One region of the Rhodococcus sp. FG69 genome, then DNA from elsewhere that is predicted to be linked to it. Evidence: riboswitches for the same ligand, from Rfam matches in the RefSeq annotation. Region 1 holds a riboswitch; each other region holds the start of a gene.

Region 1 (7,810 bases):
AGGGGCTACATCTGCAGTGTCGAGTTCGGCGACGTCCTCGTGAGTCAGATAGAGGCCTGCTCCGTCAGCGAGTCTGATTGCGCGAAGCCGGAAGCGGAATCTGCCTGACTTGTAGTTCATCGAGAACACTCGATGGTCGCCGGTCACGACGCCGTGCAGACCCGCGAGAACTGCGGCAGCGGATTCGTTGCCCTGCGCGGCCGCGCGGCGGCACAGGTCGAAATAGTTGCTGCCGGGACTGAAGGACTTGCCTGCCGGTCCGTCGGCCCAGAACCTGGTCCACACTCGATTGACCAGCATGATCGTTCCGGTGAGATCGAGTACGACCGTGCCGGCCGGCACTGCCTCCAGCATGTTCTGTGCGAGCTCGCCGGTCCATGCGGAGTGGGTGGTCCCGAGCCGCTCCGCGGTGATGTCCGAGGTCCAGATCGCGTATCCGCTGGCTCCGCGCACCGTGCTGTACTGCAGCCATTTATGCAGGCTGTACGAGAAGTCCTCGAAGACGGCAGTGTCGGTGGCGGCGCAGGCGCTCGTGAACTTGGTCCACGCGGTTCCGGTGAACCACGCATCCATGCAGTGACCGACGACTCGGTCGGCAGGCGCCGCGAACAGCGTAATCGCCGCGGGGTTGGCGTAGGTGACAGTGAATACGCTGTCGACCATCAGCAGGGGAGCCGCCATCGAATCCAGATCGCCGTAGGAGCATGCGAACGGGTTCACCGAGGTAGGGCGAGGCGCTGACGGCACTGTGCTCACGCTTCCCCCCTACGGCCGGTCGACCGAACCCAAGAATAGCCCCTAGGTTTGCTTTCGCGCTAGAAACAGGGCAACGACCTTGTTTTGTGCGGTATGAAGACGCCCGGGCCTTACGTGTGACGTTCGGCTGAACGCCGGATCTTCAGCGACCAGGGAGCGTCCGCGATCTCCGGCAGCGTTCCGAGCACCCAACGGGCGGCGTCACGGCCCTGGTCGTACAAGGACTGTGCGACGGTGGTGAGCCCAGCCTCCTGTGCAGCCTCCGAGTCGTCCCAGCCGGTAACCCGGACGTCGGCCCCGACATCCAGGACGCCAAGGGCGAGATCGTCACTGGTGCACAGGATCGCGTCGTACCCGCGTCCGATCAGCTCCTCGGCCGCTCGACGACCTTCGTCGCGTGAATTGGTGGCGACGAACGCGACCGGGATGTCTGCCCAGTCGACACCGGCGTCGACGACGGCTTGTCGGTATCCAGTCAGGCGCGCGGCGGTGACCGGGAACGTGGCGTCGTCTGGGTCGGGGCCGAAGACGATGTCGGTCCGACGATCCCGATCACGCGGAAAGCTGATCACCGCAGGATGTTTCGCTCCCTCGATTCCGACTGCTCCGACCGCGCGTGCGGCGAGGACGTCGTCGATCCCGATCAATTGCGTCCCGGGATAGGACGGCCCGCCCTGAATGCAGATGGGCTTTCCGGTATCGACCACCACGTCGAGCATGGGGTCGTCGACGACGGTCGTCCACAGCACGAAACCGTCGACGTGAGCATCTCGTATCCGGTCCAGATCTGCACCCATCCCCGAGTTGGGGAGCAATACGAGTCCGGAGTTGGTGTCGAGGCAGGCCTCGGCGACACCGGACAGAAATGCTCGCGCCTGCGCGTTCTCGAACGAGTAGGTGAGCTTCTCGGTGAGTACGACGCCCAGGTTGTTGCTCTTTCCGCTGCGCAGAGATTGTGCTGCCCGGTGCGGGCCGGTGTATCCGAGAAGGGCCGCGGCGCCGCGGACCTTGTCCCTCGTCGTCTCGGACACCCGAGCCGGTTGGTTGTAGGTGTACGACACGCTCATGACGGAGACGCCCGCGGCGGCGGCGACGTCTGCCATGGTCGGGCGGGTTCCCATGCCGCAACCCTAGCGTCTTCGCACCCGATGTGTAACGATACACAGCATGATTGACACGAGGATGCCGGGTTCGAACGCCCTTCGCCTGAGCGTGCTCGCGGCCGCCGCGTTCGTCTACGTCACCGCCGAGACGCTTCCGGTGGGGCTTCTACCGGAGATTTCGACGGACATGGGCGTCAGTGAGTCGAGCGTCGGGTTGCTCCTCACCTTCTACGCGTACGGCGTCGCGGTGATGACGATGCCGTTCATGACATTCGTTCGACGTTGGCCGCGTCGGCGCATCGTTGTCGTCACAGTTGCTGCTCTGGCTGTGTCGCAACTGATGTCGGCAATCGCCGTCGGATATCCGATGCTCGTGGTCGCGCGAATGATCTGCGCTTCGACGCACGGCGTGTTCTGGGCTGTCGTCGCACCGGTCGCGGCGTCTCTCGCCGCACCGGGCAAGCAGGGCAAAGCGATTGCGACGGTGTACGCGGGAACGTCGTTGGCACTGGTAGCCGGCAACCCTCTCTCGGCCGCGCTCGGGCAGTGGCTCGGATGGCGGACGGCCTCGGCGTGTATCGGGCTCGTATCCGCGGCCATTGCCATCACTCTGTTCTTCGTGTTGCCGGCGATGAAGGTCGAATCGGTCGGCACGCGGGCTCCGAAGACACGAACCCTCGACCGGTCCTTGCTGATGATCTGTGTCGCCACGTTCCTCGCCGTGCTCGGTCACTTCATCGCATACACCTACTTCTCGTTGCTCGTCGATCGTGGACTCGGTTCGATGGGAACGACATTGACACTGATGCTGCTGTTCTACGGTCTGTGCGGCGTGGTCGGGATCTGGGTGGTCGGAAAGACCTTCGATCGGTGGCCGCGTCGATCGACCATCGGTGCGTTGAGCATCGTCGCGGGGGCGCTGCTCGTGCTGTGGACGACCGTGCAGTCGGTACCGGGATCGCTTGCGGTGCTTGCTGTCCTCGCAATCGGGCTGTGGGGATTCGCATTCACGACAGTCCCGGTGTGCCTACAGTCCTCGGTGCTCAACACCTCCCGCAACGACCCGGATCGCGCGTCGGCGATCTATGTCGTCGCATTCCAGTTGGCCATCGCATCGGGTGCTCTGGTGGGTGGCATCATCGTCGATCGCAGCAGTATCGCGGTCGTCACGATAGTCGCGGCTCTGCTGGTCGCCGCAGCTCTGCTGACGGTTGTGCTCGCTCGCGATGCGTTCCCCGGGCGTCTGCGTGCACCGTCCGAACAGGCACGCCAGCCGGCATGAGCAACCTGTGCACCAGCTCGGACAGGATCTCGATACCATCGGTGGAGAGTATGGACTCGGGGTGGAACTGGATCGACTCGAACCCGCTGCCCCGCAGGGCATTGACCTCGATACCGTCCGCCGAGACCAGGGCGCCGTCGACAGGACCCGCGGTGGCCGCGAAGGTGTTGTAGAAGCCGACGGTGCGAGTCACCCCGAAGACGTCGGCCACCTTCTGCACTCCTTGTTGCGGGCGGTCGAGTGCGACGACGTCCAAACCCAGCAGCCCAGCCAACACTTGGTGGCTCAGGCAAATGGCAAGCAGCGGAGAACCACTCGTAAGCCGTTCGCGCAGAGCAGCTTCCACCGCACTGATCCGGGCATTCGACGAGTCGCGAGGGTCACCCGGTCCGGGCCCGCAGACCAAGAGGTCGGCGTCGCTCGACACATAGTCCTCCCACCGAACGACGGACACAGCCATGCCGAGGTGCCTCAACTGGTGCGCGAGCATCGCTGTCCATTGGTCCTCGAAGTCGACGACAACGGCGGTCTTGCCACTGAGATCTGTGACCACCGTCGGCTGTTCGTCGAGCCAGAACGACGCCAGCTTTTTGTTTCTATGTGCCAGAGCGTCGGATACGCCTGGAAATTCCGACAACCGCACCGCTGCGGAGGCGCGCGGTCTCGGGGCCTCGACGCCGAGAGCAGCCAGAACGCCGCCGAGCTTCGATCTCGTCTCGGCCACTTCGTGTTCGGGAACCGAGTTGCGCACCAGCGTCGCACCGGCCGAGATCTTCAGCTCGCCGTCGGGGGCGATTTCGCAGGTCCGAATGAGAATCGGCGCATCGACGGTGGACACACCGTGAGCACTCTCGAACAGCGCCAGCACTCCTGAGTAGTACCCACGCCCGGAGGTCTCGTAGCGTTCGATGACGCGAGCCGCGTTCTCGATCGGCGAACCGGTGACCGTCGGCGCGAACATCGTCCGGCGCAGGATCTCGCGTGGGTCGAGCGAGCATTCACCGACGAGGACGTACTCGGTGTGGGTCAGATGTCCCATCTGCTTGAGGCGTGGCCCGATGACGCGACCGCCTTCTGCGCAGATCCGGCTCATCATCTTCAGTTCCTCGTCGACCACCATGAACAGTTCGGCGTTCTCCTTTGCATCGCCCAGGAAGTCGAGAACGCCTTCACCGGAGGGTCCTTCGACCGGATGCCGGTAGGTGCCACTGATCGGATTCATGATGGCGGAGGTGCCGTCGAATCCGACATGACGCTCGGGCGTCGCACCGACGAGGGTGATCGACGGTGTGTGGACGAAAAAGGTCCAGTAGGAGCCGGATTCGTCGAGTAGCAGTCGCCGAAAGATTTCGAGTCCGCTTCGCGAAGCGTCAGCGAGCCGCGCACGAAAGTCGCGACGGATGACGAAGTTCGCACCTGCTCCGGTACCGATCTCGTCGGCGAGAACTCGCGCGACGATCGATCCGTACTCGTTGTCTGCGGGTTCGAAGCGGCCATCGGTCACGCTCAACTCGGTCGGAGATATGGCGGCCAGTACTTCGTCCACGCTTACCTGTGCGTGTTCGCGAACCCGAAGGCAGTGCAAGGCGGCGTCGTCGTGGTGGCAGACGAATCCGCGTTCGGAGATCTGGCGGAACGGCACGAGGGCGAGCACATCGGGGCCGTCGGTCCCTGGATCGAGTGGGATGTCGGCCAATGAATCGACGGTGACGACGTCCCCGATCAAAACATCGACGCCGTGCTCACGGCTCAGCAGTGCGTAGTGCTCGGAGCCGGACAGGGCTCTGGTCAGTAGGTCGTTCATCGAAAGCCTCTCGGGTGAGAACGGACTTCGAGAGTGACCAGGACATGAAAAATGGCCACCTCGAAAGGCGGCCACAGGTAGATCTACGCGAGGTGTGGGCGCCTAGGAGCGCCACCACCATGATCCTGCTACGGAGCGGTTCGCGTACATGGTCGCTCACTGTACACACCCTCGGCAGGATAAGGTCAGCCTCGGACCGCTCGCGCGGTCACGTGAGGTGCAAGGGAACCCGGTGAGACTCCGGGACTGACGCGCAACGGTAACTGTCTCGTTCACGAACAGGAGTCCGATCGCTTGCTCACCACGATCTTTCGACCCGAAGGCTCCGCGAGACGAGCCCCTAGTAGAAAGTTTTCGCCCTCCTTATGGCCATGCGTACCTCCCTGTGCTTCCCCGCGCTTGCGGCGGCAATGATCCTGTCGAGCTGCTCCTCGGGCTCGACCACCACCGAAGCGCAGATACCCAACTCCAACTCGAGCTACCCGCTGATCATCACCAACTGTGGGCAGGACGTCGTCGTCGATGCACCTCCGCAACGCGCAGTTTCGCTCAATCAGAGTTCGACGGAGATCCTGCTGAGCCTCGGACTCGCCGATCGGATGGTCGGAACCGCGACGTGGACCGATCCGGTCCGCGACAACCTGGCGTCGGACAACGACAAGGTCCCGCGCCTGGCGGACAACAAGCCCGCCCTCGAGGTCGTCCTCGATGCCGAGCCGGACTTCGTGTCGGCGTCGTTCGGCGGCACGCTCGGCCCGGGAGGCGTCGCCGATCGCGGTCAGTTCGAGCAACTCGGCGTCCCCAACTATCTTTCGCCGACGGACTGCAACGGCAAGACCGACGAGAGCGTCAACTCCGACGGTGCCCGCACCGACCCACTCGAGATAGCCACGGTCTACGAGGAGATCCGCGATCTCGCAGCAATCTTCGACGTACGCGAACGTGGTGAGCGCTTCATCGGTGAACTTCAGGATCGCTTCGAGACGGCATCGGGGGCGGTCACGGCATCGGGCACGTCGCTGGTCTACTGGTTCGCCGACACCGCGACCCCGTACATGGCAGGTTGCTGCGGGTCTTCGGGAATCATCACCAGTTCGGTAGGTGCACAGAACATCTACTCCGACACCACCGACGAATGGCCCCAGGTGAGTTGGGAGTCGGTCGCGGATCGAAACCCCACCGCCTTCGTGCTCGCCGATCTGAGCCGTCGGACACTGGCCGGTGACTCCCTCGATTCGAAGATCGAGTTCCTCGAGTCCGATCCGGTGACGCGAAGACTGCAGGCCGTGGTCGACAAGCGCTATATCGTCGTCAACGGCGCCGATCTGAACCCGTCGATCCGCACCGTCGACGGCGTCGAAAAGGTGGCGGCCGCATTGCAGGGCTGGGGCTTGGCGAATTGACCGCCAAGCGGAGCCTTCTGCTGCCGCTACTGCTGGTCGGCTCTGTAGTTCTGACGCTGTCGATCGCGTTCGCGATCACGATCGGCCCGGCGAGCCTGTCGGTGTCCGATGTGTATCGCATCGTGCTCGAGCACGTGGGTATCGGGAACTCGAACGTGAGCAGAATCAAGGACGGCATCGTCTGGGAACTTCGGCTTCCCCGTACGCTGCTGGCCGCGATCTGCGGTGCTGGGCTGGCGCTGTGCGGGGCGATCATGCAGTCGCTGCTTCGTAATCCGCTGGCGGATCCGTTCGTGCTCGGTATTTCCTCGGGTGCTTCGACGGGGGCCGTGCTGGTGGCGGTTCTCGGCATCGGCAGCGGTGTGTTGTCGTTGTCCACGGGCGCATTCGTCGGCGCAGTGTTGTCGTTCGTGTTGGTGATGCTGCTTGCCACCGGCGCCGGAGGCGGTACCGATCGAGTAGTTCTCGCCGGAGTCGCGGGCACGCAGCTTTTCTCGGCGCTGACCTCGTTCATCGTGATCTCATCGGCGGATGCCGAGCAGACGCGTGGAATTCTGTTCTGGTTGCTCGGTTCGCTCGCCGGTGCAGACTGGGCCGATGTCGCAATGTGTGGATCCATCTGTGCCGTAGGCATTGTCGTGTGCTTGCTGAATTCGGCGGCGCTCGACGCCTTCACATTCGGCAACGACGCTGCAGCCACACTCGGTGTGTCCGTGAAGTGGATTCGGCTACTGCTGCTCGTGATCACGGCACTGATCACCGCGACGCTCGTCAGTGCCGCGGGTGCAATCGGATTCGTCGGCCTCGTCCTACCGCACGCGGCCAGATTCCTCGTCGGAGCCAGCCACCGTCGACTGCTGCCGACGACGGTGCTCGTCGGCGCCATCTTCATGGTGTGGGTCGATGCGGTCGCGCGCACCGTATTTCAACCGCAGGAAATTCCGGTCGGAGTGGTGACTGCGCTGGTCGGTGTACCTGCATTCGCGGCGATTCTGTATCGGATGCGGAGAAGTCGATGACTATTCGAGCTAGGGGAATTCACTGGTCGAGGGGTTCGCAGCCGATCCTCGGCGGCGTCGACTTCGAACCGGAGCCCGGCGAGACGGTAGGTCTGATCGGTCCCAACGGATCGGGGAAGTCCTCGCTGCTGCGCATTCTGGCCGGCATCGTCGCACCCGACGAGGGAATCGTGTCGCTGGCCGACACTGCGTTGACGTCGATGCGGCGTAGGCAGATAGCGCGACGGGTCGCGATGGTCGATCAGCACTCGGACACCGACGTCGACATCTCGGTGCAAGAAGTGGTGCGCTTGGGGCGGATCCCGCACCAGGGCATCTTCGGCGGTGACTCGGCGGTGGACGATCGAGCTGTTGCGCGCGCGCTCGAGCAGACCGGCATGACGTCGAGATCTCATCGGATGTGGCACACACTGTCCGGAGGTGAACGGCAGCGCGTGCAGATT
Region 2 (7,810 bases), on a different contig from region 1:
AATGTGATCGGGAAACCCGACAGTGGCTTCCAGTCGAGGTTGTACTCCCACTCACCATGGTGGTCCTTGGAGAGGGACAGCCCGTACGTGTCCAGTCCTTGGCCAGGAACGGCCGTCTTGGACTTGACCCTGCCGATCACATCGATCGCGGCCGTGCCCACGCTGCGCACGGCCGCGGGGCCCTGCAGATCGAACCAGGGGCTGTTCAGAATCACACCGTCGATGCCGAGGCCGGCTGTCCCGCCTTCTCGACGATTGAGCCGGTCCAGCCACAGGGGCAGAATCAGTCCGCCGGTGGAGTGGGCCAGCAGTACGACGGAACCGTCCGTCGCCTCGCGAACCAATGCCAGCGCCCGGTTCAGTTCTTCGTCGTAGAACGCCAGATCGGTTACGAAGTGCGGAGTCTGACCCTCGCGCAGAGACCGGCCACACTTGCGCAGATCGAGTGCGTAGAAGGCAAAGCCGTCGGCCGCGAAGTGCTCGGCCAGGTGCTGTTGAAAGAAATAGTCGGTGAACCCGTGCACGTAGATCACCGCCCGGCCCGTCGATGCGGACTCGACGGGTTGGTACCGGACGAGGGTGGCCTCGACCTGCCCTTCTCCGTCCGGGTCTTCGCCCAGGTCGATAGTGGTCTGTTCGTAGCCGTCGCCGAGGACATCGGGCACCCAGGTAGTCACAGATCACAACTGTAGTGGGCACTGCCGGCGGCGCATCAGGAGCACAATCGAGGAAGCGCTTTTCGTGTGTGTCGGAATGGGTACATACGGGCGGGTAACGTAACCGCCACCTGAAGCAGATTTGCCAGAGAACTCACGGACAAGGAAGTCGATTCTCCAGTGTCGAATGAACAGCGGTCGAACGAAGAGCAGGTCAAGCAAGTGAAGACCGACGTGGTTCTCGTCGGCGCCGGGATCATGAGCGCCACCCTCGGCGCATTGCTGAAGCAGCTGGAGCCCGAATGGTCGATCGACGTGTACGAGCGACTCGATGCCGCAGCTGCCGAGAGCAGTGACGCATGGAACAACGCAGGTACCGGACACTCCGCGCTGTGTGAGTTGAACTACACCCCGCAGAACAAAGACGGGTCCGTCGACATTGCCAAGGCGCTCAACGTCAACGAGCAGTTTCAGGTCTCACGTCAGTTCTGGGCGCACAGCGTCGAGTCGGGAGTGCTCAGCGACCCCAAGAACTTCATCAACCCGATTCCACACGTCAGCTTCGTGCACGGCGAGTCCAATGCGAAGTACCTGCGCGCCCGCTACGACGCACTTGCCTCCAACCCGTTGTTCGAAGGCATGGAGTACATCGACAGTCCGGACGAGTTCACCAGGCGGCTCCCATTGATGGGCGCGGGGCGAGACTTCTCGGACCCGATCGCGCTCAACTGGAGTGATGCGGGAACCGACGTCGACTTCGGTGCCCTCACCCGTCAGCTGCTGAACTACATCTCCGGCTCCGGTAGCACCGTCCACTTCGGCAGCGACGTCAGGAACATCACCAAGCAGTCCGACGGCACGTGGAACCTCAAGATCGCCAACCTGCGGACCGGCACGAAGAAGACCGTCAACGCCAAGTTCGTCTTCGTCGGCGCAGGCGGCGGTGCGCTTCACCTGCTGCAGAAGTCCGGAATCAAGGAGATCAAGGGCTTCGGCGGCTTCCCGGTCAGCGGCGAATGGCTGCGGTGCACCAATCCTGATCTCATCTCGCAGCATTCGGCCAAGGTGTACGGCAAAGCGTCCGTCGGCGCCCCTCCGATGTCCGTTCCCCATCTCGACACCCGCGTCATCGGAGGCAAGGCCGGCTTGCTCTTCGGGCCGTACGCCGGATGGTCACCCAAGTTCCTCAAGCAGGGCAAGCTCACCGATCTACCCAGCTCGGTCAAGCCCGGAAACTTGATGTCGATGCTCGGCGTCGGTGTCACCGAGTTGGGATTGGTCAAGTACCTCGTCAGTGAGCTCGCGCAGTCCGAATCCGACCGTGTCGAGACACTTCGCGAGTTTGCGCCGAACGTGGTGGGCAAAGACTGGGAGCTCGTCACCGCCGGCCAGCGCGTGCAGGTGATCCGGAAGAAGGGCCGTGGTGGCGTCTTGGAGTTCGGGACGGCAGTCGTCAACGCGGCAGACGGCACCATCGCGGGTCTGCTCGGCGCGTCGCCCGGAGCCTCGACGGCCGTGCCGGCAATGCTCGACGTTCTGCAGCGTTGCTTCGGTGACAAGTACGCAGGATGGCAGCCGAAACTCGAGCAGATGGTTCCGTCGCTCGGCCGAAAGCTGGCCGAGGATCGGTCGCTGTTCCGCGAAATCTTCGACTGGACCTCGCAGAGGCTGGAGCTCGAACAGACCTCCCGATTCGCACAGCCCAGCGGCGTGTGATAGCAACAGCTGATGACTACGCAAGCTGCCGCCCTCAAGCGATCCTGGGCCTTGGACCTGTCCAACAACACCTTGTACGACCTGTTGAAGCTGCGTGTCGAGGTCTTCGTCGTCGAGCAGGCGTGCGCCTACCCTGAGCTCGATGGCCGCGATCTATTGACCGAAACACGGCATTTCTGGCTCGAACGCGACGGTGAGGTCGTATGCACCTTGCGTCTGTTGGAAGAGCACGACGACGGCGAGAAGGCGTTCCGAATCGGACGGCTGTGCACGCAGCGCTCCGCCCGCGGACAGGGCCACACGACGCGAATCCTGCGCGCCGCGCTCGCGGAGGTCGGTTCCTCGCCGTGTCGAATCAACGCGCAGAGCTACCTCGTCGACATGTACGCCAAGCACGGGTTCCTGCCCGACGGCGAGGAGGTACTCGAGGACGGCATCCCACACACGCCGATGCGCCGCGGCGGCGGTACGCCGTGGAGTGAGACGTAGATTCGAATCGGTAGAAGAACGACACCGGAGCTGGTGCGGGGAAGTCCTGTGCGAATCAGGCGCGGTCCCGCCACTGTGTAGGTGCCGGGCACACTGCTCGGCACCGAAGTCAGATCACCGCACAGCTTCGTAGTACGGCCCGTCTGTCCGGCGGGTCATTCATATCCGGCGGCGCGGAGTCCGTCGGGACGAAGGAGAACACAAGTGCAGCAGCCCGGCTATCCGTTCAGTGCGATCGTCGGTCAGGATCAGCTGCGCCTGTCCCTGGTCCTGTGCGCAGTTCACCCCGGTATCGGGGGAGTGCTCGTGCGCGGCGAAAAGGGCACTGCCAAGTCGACGGTGGTTCGAGCGCTCGCAGCGCTGCTGCCCGAGGTGGAAGACGACGGCGTCGTGCGGCCGGCCCGGCTGGTCGAACTCCCCGTCGGGGCGACCGAGGATCGCGTCGTCGGCTCGCTCGACCTGGAGAAAGTGCTGCGCGACGGTGAGCGCGCGTTCCAGCCCGGTTTGCTCGCCGCCGCGCACCGCGGAGTCCTGTACGTCGACGAAGTCAATCTGCTCCACGATCATCTCGTCGACGTGCTTCTCGACGCTGCCGCGATGGGCCGAGTGCACATCGAGCGCGACGGTGTATCCCACTCGCACCCGGCGCAGTTCGTTCTCGTCGGGACGATGAATCCAGAGGAGGGCGAATTGCGCCCCCAGCTCCTGGACCGGTTCGGACTCGCGGTCGACGTCAAAGCCTCGCGTGACGTCGACACTCGAATGGAGGTAGTTCGGCGGCGCCTGAACTACGAACGCAACCCGCAGGTGTTCGCGGCCGCATACTCGGCCGAGGACGCCGAGGTCGCCGATCGAATCCGTCGCGCGCGAGCCGTCGTCGACGATGTCGTGCTCGACGACACCGAACTGCGACGAATCGCGGCGCTCTGCGCGTCGTTCGACGTCGACGGTATGCGAGCTGATCTCGTGGTGGCTCGGACCGCTACCGCACATGCGGCGTGGCGCGGCTCGGCTGTGGTCGAGGAAGCCGATGTGCGCGTCGCTGCGGAACTTGCTCTGCCGCACCGACGTCGGCGTGATCCCTTCGACGAACCGGGGATCGACGACGGAGCACTGGACGAGAAGATGCGCGATGCCGCCGAGCAGGCCGACGCGCACCGCCCGGAACCCGACGCGCCCGACCCCGACACCGACCCCGACCCCGACCCCGACGACGATGGAGGCGGAGCTCAGGCTCCGGAATCGGGTGAGGAACCGAACTCGGACTCACCGCCGCACGGCGGCGGTTCGCGTGAACGGGAGGCGGCGGCACCGGGTGCGCAGTTTCGTGCCCGCACGATGGAGCTGACGGGTATCGGCGAGGGGGCCCCCGGGCGTAGGTCTCGCTCACGTTCGGCGCAGGGGCGTGCGGTTCGGCCGACGACGGAGCCCGGCAACGGCATCCACGTGATCGGGACACTCTTCGCGGCCGCGGAAGAACAGGTGAGCCGCGGGCGTACCTCGGGTCGTTTCAAGCTCGAACCGGCCGATCTCAGGGGTGCGTTGCGCGAGGGCCGCGAAGGCAACCTGATCGTCTTCGTCGTCGACGCGTCCGGGTCGATGGCCGCGCGTGATCGATTGTCCGCGGTCACCGGCGCTGTTCTCTCCCTGCTCAAGGATGCCTACCAACGCCGCGACAAGGTCGCGGTCATCACCGTTCGTGGACGCGATGCCGAGCTGGTGCTTCCACCCACGTCGAGCGTCGATGTGGCGGTCACGCGGCTTCGTCGAATGAAGACAGGCGGCAAATCGCCTCTTGCGCAGGGCTTCCTGAAAGCACGCGAGGTGGTGCTTCGTGAAAAGGTCCGCGATCCACTGCGGCGGGCGCTCGTAGTCGCCATGACGGATGGTCGCGCCACCGGCGGGATCGATCCCGTCGGGCGCGCACGCATTGCGGCCAACCGCGTGGCCGGCGACGGAATCGCATCGGTGGTCGTCGACTGCGAAACAGGTCTTGTGCGACTGGGTCTCGCCGCCGACTTCGCCAAGCATCTGGGGGCGGGATACGTCCGATTGGCCGATCTGTCGGCGGAGCAGGTCGCCGCAGTCGTCCGCGCGGCCGCGTGAGGAGCGGGTCATGCCACAGGGAGTCCCACTCGCAGGGTCGGTTCCGGAAGACGGACTGACAACACGCCAGCGGCGCAACCAGCCGGTTCTGGCGGTGCACACCGGGCCAGGCAAAGGAAAATCGACGGCAGCATTCGGCATGGCGCTTCGGGCCTGGAACCAGGGATTCGATGTCGGAGTCTTCCAGTTCGTGAAGAGCGCGAAGTGGAAGGTCGGCGAGGAAGCCACGTTCAAGATGCTCGGCGAACTGCACGAGTCCACCGGTACCGGTGGCGCCGTGGAGTGGCACAAGATGGGCGAAGGCTGGTCCTGGACGCGTAAGAAGGGTTCCGAGGTCGATCACGCCGCAGCGGCGGCCGACGGGTGGACCGAAATTGCTCGCCGGTTGTCGGAGGAGACCCACCGCTTCTACGTCCTGGACGAGTTCACCTACCCACTCAAGTGGGGATGGGTCGACGTCGACGAGGTCGTGGAAGTCCTGACGAACCGCCCGGGCAACCAGCACGTCGTCGTCACCGGGCGCGACGCGCCTCAGGCGCTGATCGACGCCGCCGATCTCGTTACCGAGATGACCAAGGTCAAGCACCCGATGGATGCGGGCCGCAAGGGTCAACGCGGCATCGAATGGTGACCGCCTCCGTTCCGGCAGTCGTCATCGCCGCTCCGGCATCCGGCAGCGGCAAGACGACGGTAGCCACCGGTCTGATGGGCGCCCTGCGCGCGGCCGGACGTCGGGTCGCCCCGTTCAAGGTAGGTCCGGACTACATCGATCCCGGCTACCACGCGCTGGCGACGGGACTACCCGGTCGCAATCTCGATGCCGTCATGGTCGGCGCACGGCGAATCGGACCGCTGTTCGGTCATGGCACCGCCGGGTGCGACATCGCGATCGTCGAAGGTGTCATGGGCCTGTTCGACGGAAAGATCGACATGTCGGGTGCCGCTGCCGCGTCTGCGGAAGGGTCGACGGCCGCCGTCGCTGCCATGCTCGGTGCGCCGGTCGTGCTCGTCGTGGACGCGCGCGGACACAGTCAGAGTCTGGCGGCGGTGCTGCACGGATTCTCGACGTTCGACTCGTCGGTCCGGATCGGCGGCGTCATCCTCAATCGAGTCGGGAGTCCTCGCCACGAGGAAGTACTTCGACAGGCCTGCGAACGTGTGGGAGTTCCGGTGCTCGGTTCACTTCCCCGGACGGCCGAACTCGCCGTTCCGTCACGCCATCTCGGGCTGATCACCGCACTCGAGCACGGCGGGCGCGCACGCAGTGCAGTCGATGCCATGGCTGAACTTGTCCGAACCCATGTCGACCTGGGTGCGATCGAGGCTCTGGCGCGTTCCGCGGTCACCGACACCGCGTGGGACGCGGAAGACGAAGTCGGCGGGCGTCACGACGGTTCGCCTGTCGTCGCGATTGCGGGCGGGCCTGCGTTCACGTTCGGATACGCCGAGCACGTCGAGTTGCTACGAGCGTCGGGGGCCGAGGTCGCAGTGTTCGACCCGCTCACCGATGCGCTGCCCGAGCACACTGCGGGAGTGGTGATTCCAGGCGGATTTCCCGAAGAGCACGCGGAGGCCCTTGCGGCGAACACTGCCTTGCTGAGTGGCGTGCGGGACGCTGCCTCCCGCGGCATTCCGATCCACGCCGAATGTGCCGGTCTGCTCTACCTGGCTCGGAACCTGGACGGGCACGCGATGGCCGGCGTGATCGACGCCGACGCTCGTTTCGGATCCGTTCTGACTCTCGGGTATCGCGACGCGGTCGCACTGGAGACTTCTGTGCTCTTCGAAGCAGGCCAACGGGTGACTGGCCACGAATTCCACCGAACGATGCTGGTCGACAGCGATGGTGCGCACAGTGCTCCGGCATGGGGATGGCGACGAACGGGTCCGGGCGCTGGCGTCGTTCGCGAAGGTTTCGTGCAGGGCGGCGTCCATGCGTCGTACCTGCACACCCACCCCGCCGGAAATCCTCGTTCGATCGGGCGATTCGTGAGTGCGTGCGCGCGCTATTGCAGCCTCGATGCCTGAACGGGTGGTGCTCGGCCTCGGTATGACGAGTTCGGCCACGTCGGGTGACTGCCTCGCCGTGTTCGACGAATTGTCGTCTCGGGACTGGGCGGTGGTTGCGGTCTCGACCCTCGAAGGGAAACAACCACAGGCGCAGTCGGTCGCCGACGCGCTCGGCGTCCCGTTGCACGTATGGTCGGCCGAGCGATTGAGTCGGGTGAACGTACCTCATCCCTCGGACCGAGCGCGGGCCGAAACAGGCACCTCCAGCGTCGCCGAGGCCGCGGCCATTCTCGCGAGCGGCGGCGGTGAGCTGATACTGGGTAAGACGAGTTCGCGAGGTGTGACGCTCGCCGTTGCTTGCGTCGTAGACTAGAACACGTTCTAATATTGCATGCGCTTCGGACTGGTCCTGTTCACCTCGGATCGTGGAATCACACCCGCCGCTGCCGCTGCTGCGGGTGAACGGCTCGGCTTCGCGTCGTTCTACGTTCCCGAGCACACCCACATCCCGGTCCGGCGCGAGGCCGCGCATCCTCAGACCGGTGATGCATCCTTGCCTGACGATCGCTACGCGAGAACCCTCGACCCCTGGGTGTCGCTGTCGACTGCGGCCGCAGTCACCTCGACCATCCGCCTCGGCACGGCCGTCGCCATTCCCGTCGAGCATGATCCGATCACGTTGGCGAAGTCGATCGCCTCGCTCGATCACCTCAGTGGCGGCAGGGTCAACTTCGGCGTCGGGTTCGGTTGGAACACTGACGAACTGGCCGATCACGGTGTCCCGGCGGGGCGTCGACGTACCATGCTGCGCGAGTATCTGGAAGCCATGCGTT
Region 3 (7,810 bases), on a different contig from region 1:
CGCCGACCAGCGCGATCGCCCCGAGCAGCGCAGCGACCGGCAGCAATCTCAGTGCCCTGGTTCCGACAATGTACCCCGCCAAGTGCGGTACGAGCAGCCCGACGAATCCAATTCCGCCACCGACGGATACAGCAGCTCCCGCCAGCATGGAGACCGCGAGAAGCTGGATCACACGGAAGCGTCGCACATTCAGACCGAGCGCTGCGGCGCCGTCGTCACCGGTCTTGAGCAGGTCCAATCTCGGGGCGCCGATCAACAGGGCCGTTCCGATCACCAGCAATGCCAGTGCGGGAAACGTCAATGTCGACCACCGCGCGTCCCCGAATCCACCAGCGAGCCAGTGCAACACACCGCTCAATGTGTGCTCGTCCGCGAACACCAGAAGCGTGAAGGTGATCAGCGCCGAGAACACACTTCCCAGCGCGACGCCGACCAGAACGATCGCCGTCGACTGCGGGTACCGACCGCCGATGAGCAACGCCAGGAACAGCGGAATCATCGCCCCGATGAATGCCGCGGTCGGAATCGTGAAGACGCCGAGCGTCCCGGCCCCGATGCCGAGCGTCATCACCAGCACGACACCGAAGCCTGCGCCCGAAGAAACTCCGAGCAGGTACGGGTCGGCCAGCGGATTGCGGGTCACTGCCTGCGCGACGCCACCTGCGATGGCCAGCGACGCGCCGACGACCGCGGCGGTCAACGTTCGCGGCAATCGAGATTCGACGACGATAACTGCGCGCGCCTCGGTCCACCACGATTCGAAGGCTCCCGGCATGAGGCGATGCGCGACGATCGCCCACACGTCGCCGACGGGAATTCGCACGGATCCGAACGACACCGCTGCAGCGATCGACACCAGCAACACAGCAATCAGCATCACCACGATCATCCCGAACCCCACTCGCGAACGCCGTCGCACCTGGGATTGCGCTGGTGCGGTTCGGGTCGGGGCCATCGTCGACATCAGGACTGGAACCGGTCCGGATGAAGGCTGCGAGCGATGGTGTCGACGCTCGTCACCAGCCGTGGGCTTTCGAAGAAGTCGTCGAGCGGGACGACGATGAAGTTGTTCTGCTGCACGGCGGGAGTCGTCGCCACGATGGGCTGGTTCTTCAGGAAGTCGATCTTCTCTTGCGCAGACGTCTCGCCGTAGTCGAGAACGACGATGGCCGCAGGTGAGCGTTCGCCGACGATCTCCCACGTGGTATCGAGATACGGCCGTTCGCCTTCGGGGACGATGTTGGCGGCGCCTGCGTGATCGGCGATCAGCTGCCCGACGCCGACGCCGCCGATGGTCATCGGCACGTCTTGACCGGAGTCGTAGAAAAAGGTCGGGGTCGGAGTGACACCGTCCAGCCTCGTGCCGACCGCGTCCAAGCCGTCGACGACGCCGTTGGTGACCGCGTCCGCTGCGCCCTCGACACCGAGGACATCGCCGAGCTGGGAGAAGTCGACTTCGAGCATCCCGATGTCCGGGAACCCCGAACCGCAGTATTCCGAGAAGAGGAACGTCGGTATTCCCAGCTCGGCGAAGGTCTGCCGCGATCGACCTTCCTTGTCGTCGAACGCGCTGCGCATACCGCCGACCACGAGGTCCGGCTCGAGATCGAGAATCTGCTCCTTGGTGGGGTACTCGTCGGCAAGACCGTCGATCTGCGCGAACTCCTCGGCCGTCTCGGCGGTGGGAGTCGCGTTGCGGTAGCCCATCCCGACGATGCGATCCGCGACGCCCATCTGGATGAGGACCTCGGTGACGTGATCGTTCATCGAGACGATGCGTCGAGGTGGCGCGTCGAACTCGGCTGTGACATCGCAATTGGTGATCGACACGGGTTCGGCGAACTTGGTCACCGGGGGCGATGCGTCGGCTGTGTCGCCGCGGGAACAGCCCGCAAGTACAAGAACGGATCCGATCGCCACAGCGCAGACGACGGAGGGGGTGGAGCGTGACATGAGAACCTCACTTGGAGCTGGCGAGCCACGAAATGAGAGTCGGGTGCGCAGCAAAAAAACGGCCACGCGCTGGACTGCCGATTCGTAGACCACGACGAATGGGTGTCGCACACACAGCCGCTGGGTAATCGGGCTCGCCGCCTCCGCTACAGAGTCGGCCCACCGTTGCGGGTCAGCGCCGGATTTCGACCGGCTTCCCCCTGCGACTGGCTAGCTTGGTGCTTCGCTCAGCAGTATGCACTGAAGAACTCAGTCCCGTGTGAGCGCCTCCCCCATCGTGCGATTCAGTGTGCCGAGCGATCGGACCGCGCTGCGGACCGGACCGGGCGTCGTGGCCCCGGTGAGCATGACGTCGGTGGCGGAGGTGTCGGTCAGCTTCTCCGGCGGCTCGACGTGCTCGCCGGCGAGGGCCCGTTTGACGTTCGCGATGGTCGCCTTGGTGACGTCGGCGGCCTCCCGAAGCGCCCGCGACGTCTCCTCCGACGGCGTGCTCGACGGGTCGCCGCGAGAGGCTCCGACACCGGCGCGGGCAAGTGCGTGCGACGACCGATTGCTGACCGTCATGATCCGCATCAGCCGCTTGACTCCTCGGCGCGTCCGCGTCGTCGGACCGATCTCCAGCGGCTTGCCTGCAGTGACAACGTCTTTGAGCGCGTTGTCGAGCGTGCGCATGTCGGCCACCAGGTCGGTCCGCGTACCCGGTTCGACGACCGATCCGATGCTGGTGTCGATGATGGCGATCATGAGGTCGAGATAGTCGTCGATCTTGTCGACCATCGTCGTTCTGGTGCCGGTGGAGAAGATGAAGTACGCCGACGCGATTCCGACGAGCCCACCCGCCGCCGTTTCGTAGATCCGCAGTTCGAGTACCTCGATGCTGAAGGTGCCGAGCAGTCCGTACAGCATGGCGAGCATGACGGTGATGAAGAACGACAGCAACGCGTAGGCGACCGTGACGAGGTAGAAAGCGAAGAACACGCAGACCACGAGCAGAAGTAGCTGCAGTGGCTGATTGTTTCCGACCAACGCAGCCAGCAGAACTCCCGCAACGACTCCCGCGATGGTTCCGACGACGCGATGGCCCGCACGCGAGAGGATTTCACCCCGTGTCGAGGCACCGGTGAACACGAGAAAGGCCGTCAACACCGCCCAGTACCACCGGTCGGGCGAGATGATCTCACCGAGAACCGTTGCAGCGCTGGTCGCGACAGCAACCTGGATCGCGGCTTTCGTACTCGGATTCAATCCGGTCGGCTCGTCGTCGACCTTCTCGGGCTTCTCCTCGGGTACGGGCGCGGACTTCAGCGCATTGCTGGCGATGTGATGAATGGCGATGTGTGCCTGCACTGCTCGCATCGTGACTGCGGTGGCGATGCCGGCCTGAGTGGATGAATCCGCCCTGTCGGCCGCGGCAGCAGCAAGGCGTCGAGCAGCCCGCAGTTGGTCTTCGGACGGATTGTTCTGCAGACAGGAACCGAGTGCCGTCGTCGCCTGCCCGAGCGAATCCGGCCACGCGTTCTTCGGGTCGAGCGCCCACAGCGCACTGACGAGTTGTTCGGTGGCGATCTGCGCGTCGAAGATGCGGACGGACAGATCGTCGTTCGTGACACTGAGGAGTTGAGCAGCGTCGTTGCGGTCGAGCCAGTCGTCGATCATCAGAGCCGTGCTGCCGAGTTTGTCGAGCCTCTTGCGCAGCAGGTCCAGATTCCGATCACCCCTGTTCGACGCCACCTCGAGCACGTCGATCGACGCGGCCCGCAAGGCCCGCACGAGACGCTTCACTTCGAGCCCCGGCCGATCGGGAAGAATCACCGTGCGCACCAGAATCGACAATGCGACACCGCACACGATCGACACGGCGAGCATCGGAATCTGTCCCGGTTCGGCGCGGAGGAACAGAGCGAAGAAATAGCAGATGAACGCGACCATCCCGAGCGCGTTGCCACGCGGGCCGTAGCGCCGCACCCACACGGCAGCGAAGAGGACGGCGATGAATCCGACGTCGGCCACCTTCCCGAACTGTGACAGGACCGCCGACAGTGACACGGCCGCGATGGCAGGGAACACCAGGAGCATCGACGTGATCACGCGGCTGCGCTGGTCCCTGTCCTTGACCGCCGCGGAGGCTTGCATCGCGACGACCGTTCCCAACAACGCGATGGTCAGCGGTTGGCCGACGAGATGTGCGCCGGGCAGCAGGACAGCCATTGCGAGTACGACGGTGATCGTGGTGGTGGATGCAGATCGTAGTCGCAGCCGACCAGGGTCGGACACCGCGAGGAAGCGGAGCGTCTCCTGGACGAATCGAGCAGCCATCGCTCGAGCTTATGCGTCAGAGAGTGATGTTCGAGCTGTCACCCGAGGCGCAGCCGCACAATGGCCGGAGCCGTGGAATGCGGAAGCAACCTACTCATGTCGGCGGGAAGCAGGAGTTCGATGGTCGCCGAGTCGTCGAACCGATACGGCTGGGTCTGGACTATCCCCGACAGGTGTTTGCGTAACCTCGACATCTCGGCACGAACGGTGATCGCTCGGCCGTCGTCACCGAACAGATCCGCCGCCATCTGCGCGGCACTGCGACCTTCCCTGTTGACGGCGAGCAGGCACAGGATCTCCGCATGTCGGGGCGTGGGTTCGTGCGTCCATTCACCGACCTCGCTGCGAATCTGCACGCGAGTCTGCTGCGGGTGCCGAAGATCGATACAGACCGTGGTGACGTTGCCGGTTTCCGAGGGGGTTCCGTCCTCACCCGCGCCCGTGGGACGGACCAACCAACCGCCGGGGAGCGGCTCGAAATCGCACACCCCCAGGGCAGGCATCCAGAACCGGCCAGTAGCAAGGTCTTCCGGGAGCAAGACCCGGTTGCGAAGCGCTACCGATTCGACTGCGGCGACCCACCCGTTGGAGTCCACTGCGAGCGCTGGGGACTGCAACCTCGCGAGCATCGGGGCAGCCACAGATCTGAGCCGATCGAGATTCTGCCGATGATGCTCCCGCAGTTGCGATTCCGCCAACCGTGCAATGGCGTCGACCAAGGCCAGCGTGGTCGGGTGGACGGTGCTCGCCGGACCGCTGACGTCCACTGCCCCGATCACGTGTCCGGTTCGCGGATCCTTGATGGGGGCTCCCGCACAGGTCCATGGGTGATGGCTGCGCACATAGTGTTCGGCCGAGAAGATCTGCACCGCTCGCCTCGACACCAGGGCGGTACCGATTGCGTTGGTACCGACCGAATCCTCCGCCCAGCTTGCTCCTTCGACGAAGCCGAGCCCATCCGCGCGGTCCAGCACCGCCGTCGAGCCGCTGCGCCACAGCACTCGTCCGCGCCGATCAGCGACCACCAGAATGTTGTCGCCGTCCTGCACCACCGATTCGAGACCGCGGGCGAGGTCGTCGAGTATGTCGAACAACCCCGATTCCCGACGGCTCAGCTCGAGATCCGACACGTCGATCTGCTGATAGGCAACGCTGCGCTGCTCGGGGTCGATGCCGAGGGTCTGCAACCGTCGCCACGACTCACCGACCACATCACGCGGACGGGCAGGCGCCCTTCCTCCTGCCATCGTCGCGTCGTAGACCGCAGTGAGGATCTGCGCGTAGCGACGCGGGTCTTCACCGGCGGCCAGCGCAGGTTCAGGGCCTGTCGACTGTGTCATCACCGACAATTGTGCTCCAAATCACTCCGAGTGTGCAAAGGCGGGTCAGCGGAAGACCAGCCCACCGTCGATCAGGCCCGCCTGACCAGTCATGTAGTCCGAATCCGGCCCGGACAGGTACGACACGAACGCTGCCACATCCTCCGGCGTCTGCGCCCGGCCGAGAGCGATGCCGCCCACGAATTTGTCGTACGTCTCACCCTCGGCTGCACCAGTCAGTTCGGCGAAACGCTTGTCGATGGTCACCCACATATCGGTGCCCACGACGCCCGGGCAGTACGCATTGACGGTGATGCCGTGCGCCGCGTACTCCTTGGCGGCGGCCTGCGTCAATGCCCGAACGGCGAACTTCGTCGCACTGTAGACGCCGAGCATCGCGAAGCCGTCGTGTCCAGCGATCGACGAGGCGTTGATGATCTTCCCCTTCTGGCCGAGCGCCTTGAATTTCGCCGCGGCAGCTTGGATTCCCCACAGCACACCGTCGACGTTCACGGCCCAGATCTTCCGCACATCGTCCGGACGGACGTCGTCGATGGGGGCAACCTGCGCGATACCGGCGTTGTTGATCATGACGTCGAAGCCGCCGAGGGCCTCGTGCGCATGGCCGACGGCTGCGAAGACCGCATCACGGTCACTGACGTCGGCGACGAATGTCGTTGCTTTGCTGCCGATCCCGCGAACCTCGGCAGCCACGTCCTCGATCTTCCCGGGCGCCAGGTCGACGAGCGCGATGTCATGCCCGTCGGCGGCCAGTCTCAGCGCGATTCCGCGGCCGATCCCCTGGCCTCCGCCGGTGACGAGTACGACGCTCATGCGCGTCCCTCGCTCGGATCGACCAGAACCTTCATCTTCGTGCCCGCGTGGAGCGCCTCGAAACCGTCGTCGATGACCGATTCGAGCGCAATCTTGTCCACCCAGCCGGTTGTGTCGTACGTGCCCTGCGACATCAGATCGATGACGGCGTCGTAGTCTGCCGAGGTGTAGCAGAGAGAACCCTGGATCCGTGATTCGTTCATCACGATCTTCTGAAGCGGTGTCATCAAGGGCTTTTCGTAGATCGCGACGCTGATCAGCGGCTTGCGGGCGCCGATGCATCCCAGCGCAGTTTCGACTGCAGGTTGCACACCCGCAGCGTCGTAGATCGCGTCGGCGCCGCGGCCGTCGGTCTCGTCGGCGATGAACCCGACGACGTCGATCGATGTCGGGTCGAGAGTCTTCGCGCCCAATGCCTCGATCGATGCCCGCCGCGTCGGCGACGGTTCCACGACGAACACGTTGTCGAGCCCCTTACCGCGCAGGGCGAACCAGAGGCCGATGCCGATCGGGCCGGCACCGAACACCATCGCGGTGTCGTCGGGGGCGGGGTCACCGAGCGTCGCGGCATGGAACGCGACGGACATCGGTTCGACGAGCGCGCCCAGTTCGAGCGACACGTTGTCCGGCAGCTTGTGAATCATGTTCGTCGGAACGACGGTGTACTCGGCCATACCGCCGTCCGACATCAGTCCGTGAAAACCGATCTGCTGACAGATGTTGTAGTTGCCTGCACGACACGGACCGCAATGGCCGCAGCGGTACAGCGGCTCGATGGCGACGCGGTCGCCTACCTGAATGCCGGTGACGCCCTTACCGACCTCGGTGATCGTGCCGGAGAACTCGTGGCCCAGCACCAGCGGCAACTGCTGGCCGGTCAACGGGTGCGGCTCGGTGGGGATGAAGATCGGTCCCGCGTAGTACTCGTGCAAGTCGGTGCCACAGATGCCGTTGAAGCCGACCTTCACTTTCACTTCGCCCTCGCCTGGTGAGGGTTCGGGGACATCGGCGATCTCCACCTTGTTCGGGCCGTAGTACACAGCTGCGCGCATCGGTTACTCCTTCGGTCGGTTCGATGCACTCATATCTATGTGACCTGACCCACACGGCAACAGGGTTGCATCGCGTTGCATTCGACCCACGCCGTGCAACCCTCGGCAACCCTGACGAAACTGCTGTGATCCAGCTCATAGTTACGGCGCCCTTGTCCCGCGCCCCAGGAGAGCCGATCCATGACCACCACAGCAAGCTCCAGTCCTGTTTCCGCACAACCGGTCTCGAAACCTCGAGGCCACTGGTTCACCTTCGGATCGGCGAATCTCGCCGTAGTCGTCGTACTCTCGCTCGCCACCTGGTACCTGCTCGCCGATCCGACGACGAGTCCGTTC

What was found. A riboswitch is a leader RNA that binds a small molecule or an ion and turns the genes downstream of it on or off. The one in region 1 is predicted to bind cobalamin.
Region 2: linked by a shared signal. The riboswitch ahead of ACODSO_RS07280 (magnesium chelatase subunit D family protein) and the one ahead of ACODSO_RS09990 (ABC transporter substrate-binding protein) in region 1 are both predicted to bind cobalamin.
Region 3: linked by a shared signal. The riboswitch ahead of ACODSO_RS24945 (ABC transporter substrate-binding protein) and the one ahead of ACODSO_RS09990 (ABC transporter substrate-binding protein) in region 1 are both predicted to bind cobalamin.

The regions. Positions count from the first base shown of each region.
Region 1 covers NZ_JBMDIX010000010.1:50,935-58,744, forward strand. The annotation lists gene ACODSO_RS09970 (putative bifunctional diguanylate cyclase/phosphodiesterase) at 1-756, opposite strand, end outside; gene ACODSO_RS09975 (LacI family DNA-binding transcriptional regulator) at 867-1,877, opposite strand; gene ACODSO_RS09980 (MFS transporter) at 1,924-3,141, shown strand; gene ACODSO_RS09985 (anthranilate synthase family protein) at 3,026-4,945, opposite strand; cobalamin riboswitch at 5,122-5,254, shown strand; gene ACODSO_RS09990 (ABC transporter substrate-binding protein) at 5,317-6,348, shown strand; gene ACODSO_RS09995 (FecCD family ABC transporter permease) at 6,345-7,367, shown strand; gene ACODSO_RS10000 (ABC transporter ATP-binding protein) at 7,364-7,810, shown strand, end outside.
Region 2 covers NZ_JBMDIX010000006.1:120,244-128,053, reverse strand. The annotation lists gene ACODSO_RS07295 (alpha/beta hydrolase) at 1-677, opposite strand, end outside; gene mqo (malate dehydrogenase (quinone)) at 837-2,372, shown strand; gene ACODSO_RS07285 (GNAT family N-acetyltransferase) at 2,385-2,861, shown strand; adenosylcobalamin (AdoCbl) riboswitch at 2,874-3,021, shown strand; gene ACODSO_RS07280 (magnesium chelatase subunit D family protein) at 3,066-4,967, shown strand; gene cobO (cob(I)yrinic acid a,c-diamide adenosyltransferase) at 4,978-5,598, shown strand; gene ACODSO_RS07270 (cobyrinic acid a,c-diamide synthase CobB) at 5,592-6,995, shown strand; gene ACODSO_RS07265 (cobalamin biosynthesis protein) at 6,988-7,350, shown strand; gene ACODSO_RS07260 (LLM class F420-dependent oxidoreductase) at 7,369-7,810, shown strand, end outside.
Region 3 covers NZ_JBMDIX010000042.1:21,278-29,087, reverse strand. The annotation lists gene ACODSO_RS24950 (FecCD family ABC transporter permease) at 1-964, opposite strand, end outside; gene ACODSO_RS24945 (ABC transporter substrate-binding protein) at 964-1,953, opposite strand; cobalamin riboswitch at 2,056-2,200, opposite strand; gene ACODSO_RS24940 (FUSC family protein) at 2,203-4,269, opposite strand; gene ACODSO_RS24935 (GAF domain-containing protein) at 4,308-5,609, opposite strand; gene ACODSO_RS24930 (acetoin reductase) at 5,655-6,422, opposite strand; gene ACODSO_RS24925 (2,3-butanediol dehydrogenase) at 6,419-7,474, opposite strand; gene ACODSO_RS24920 (hypothetical protein) at 7,655-7,810, shown strand, end outside.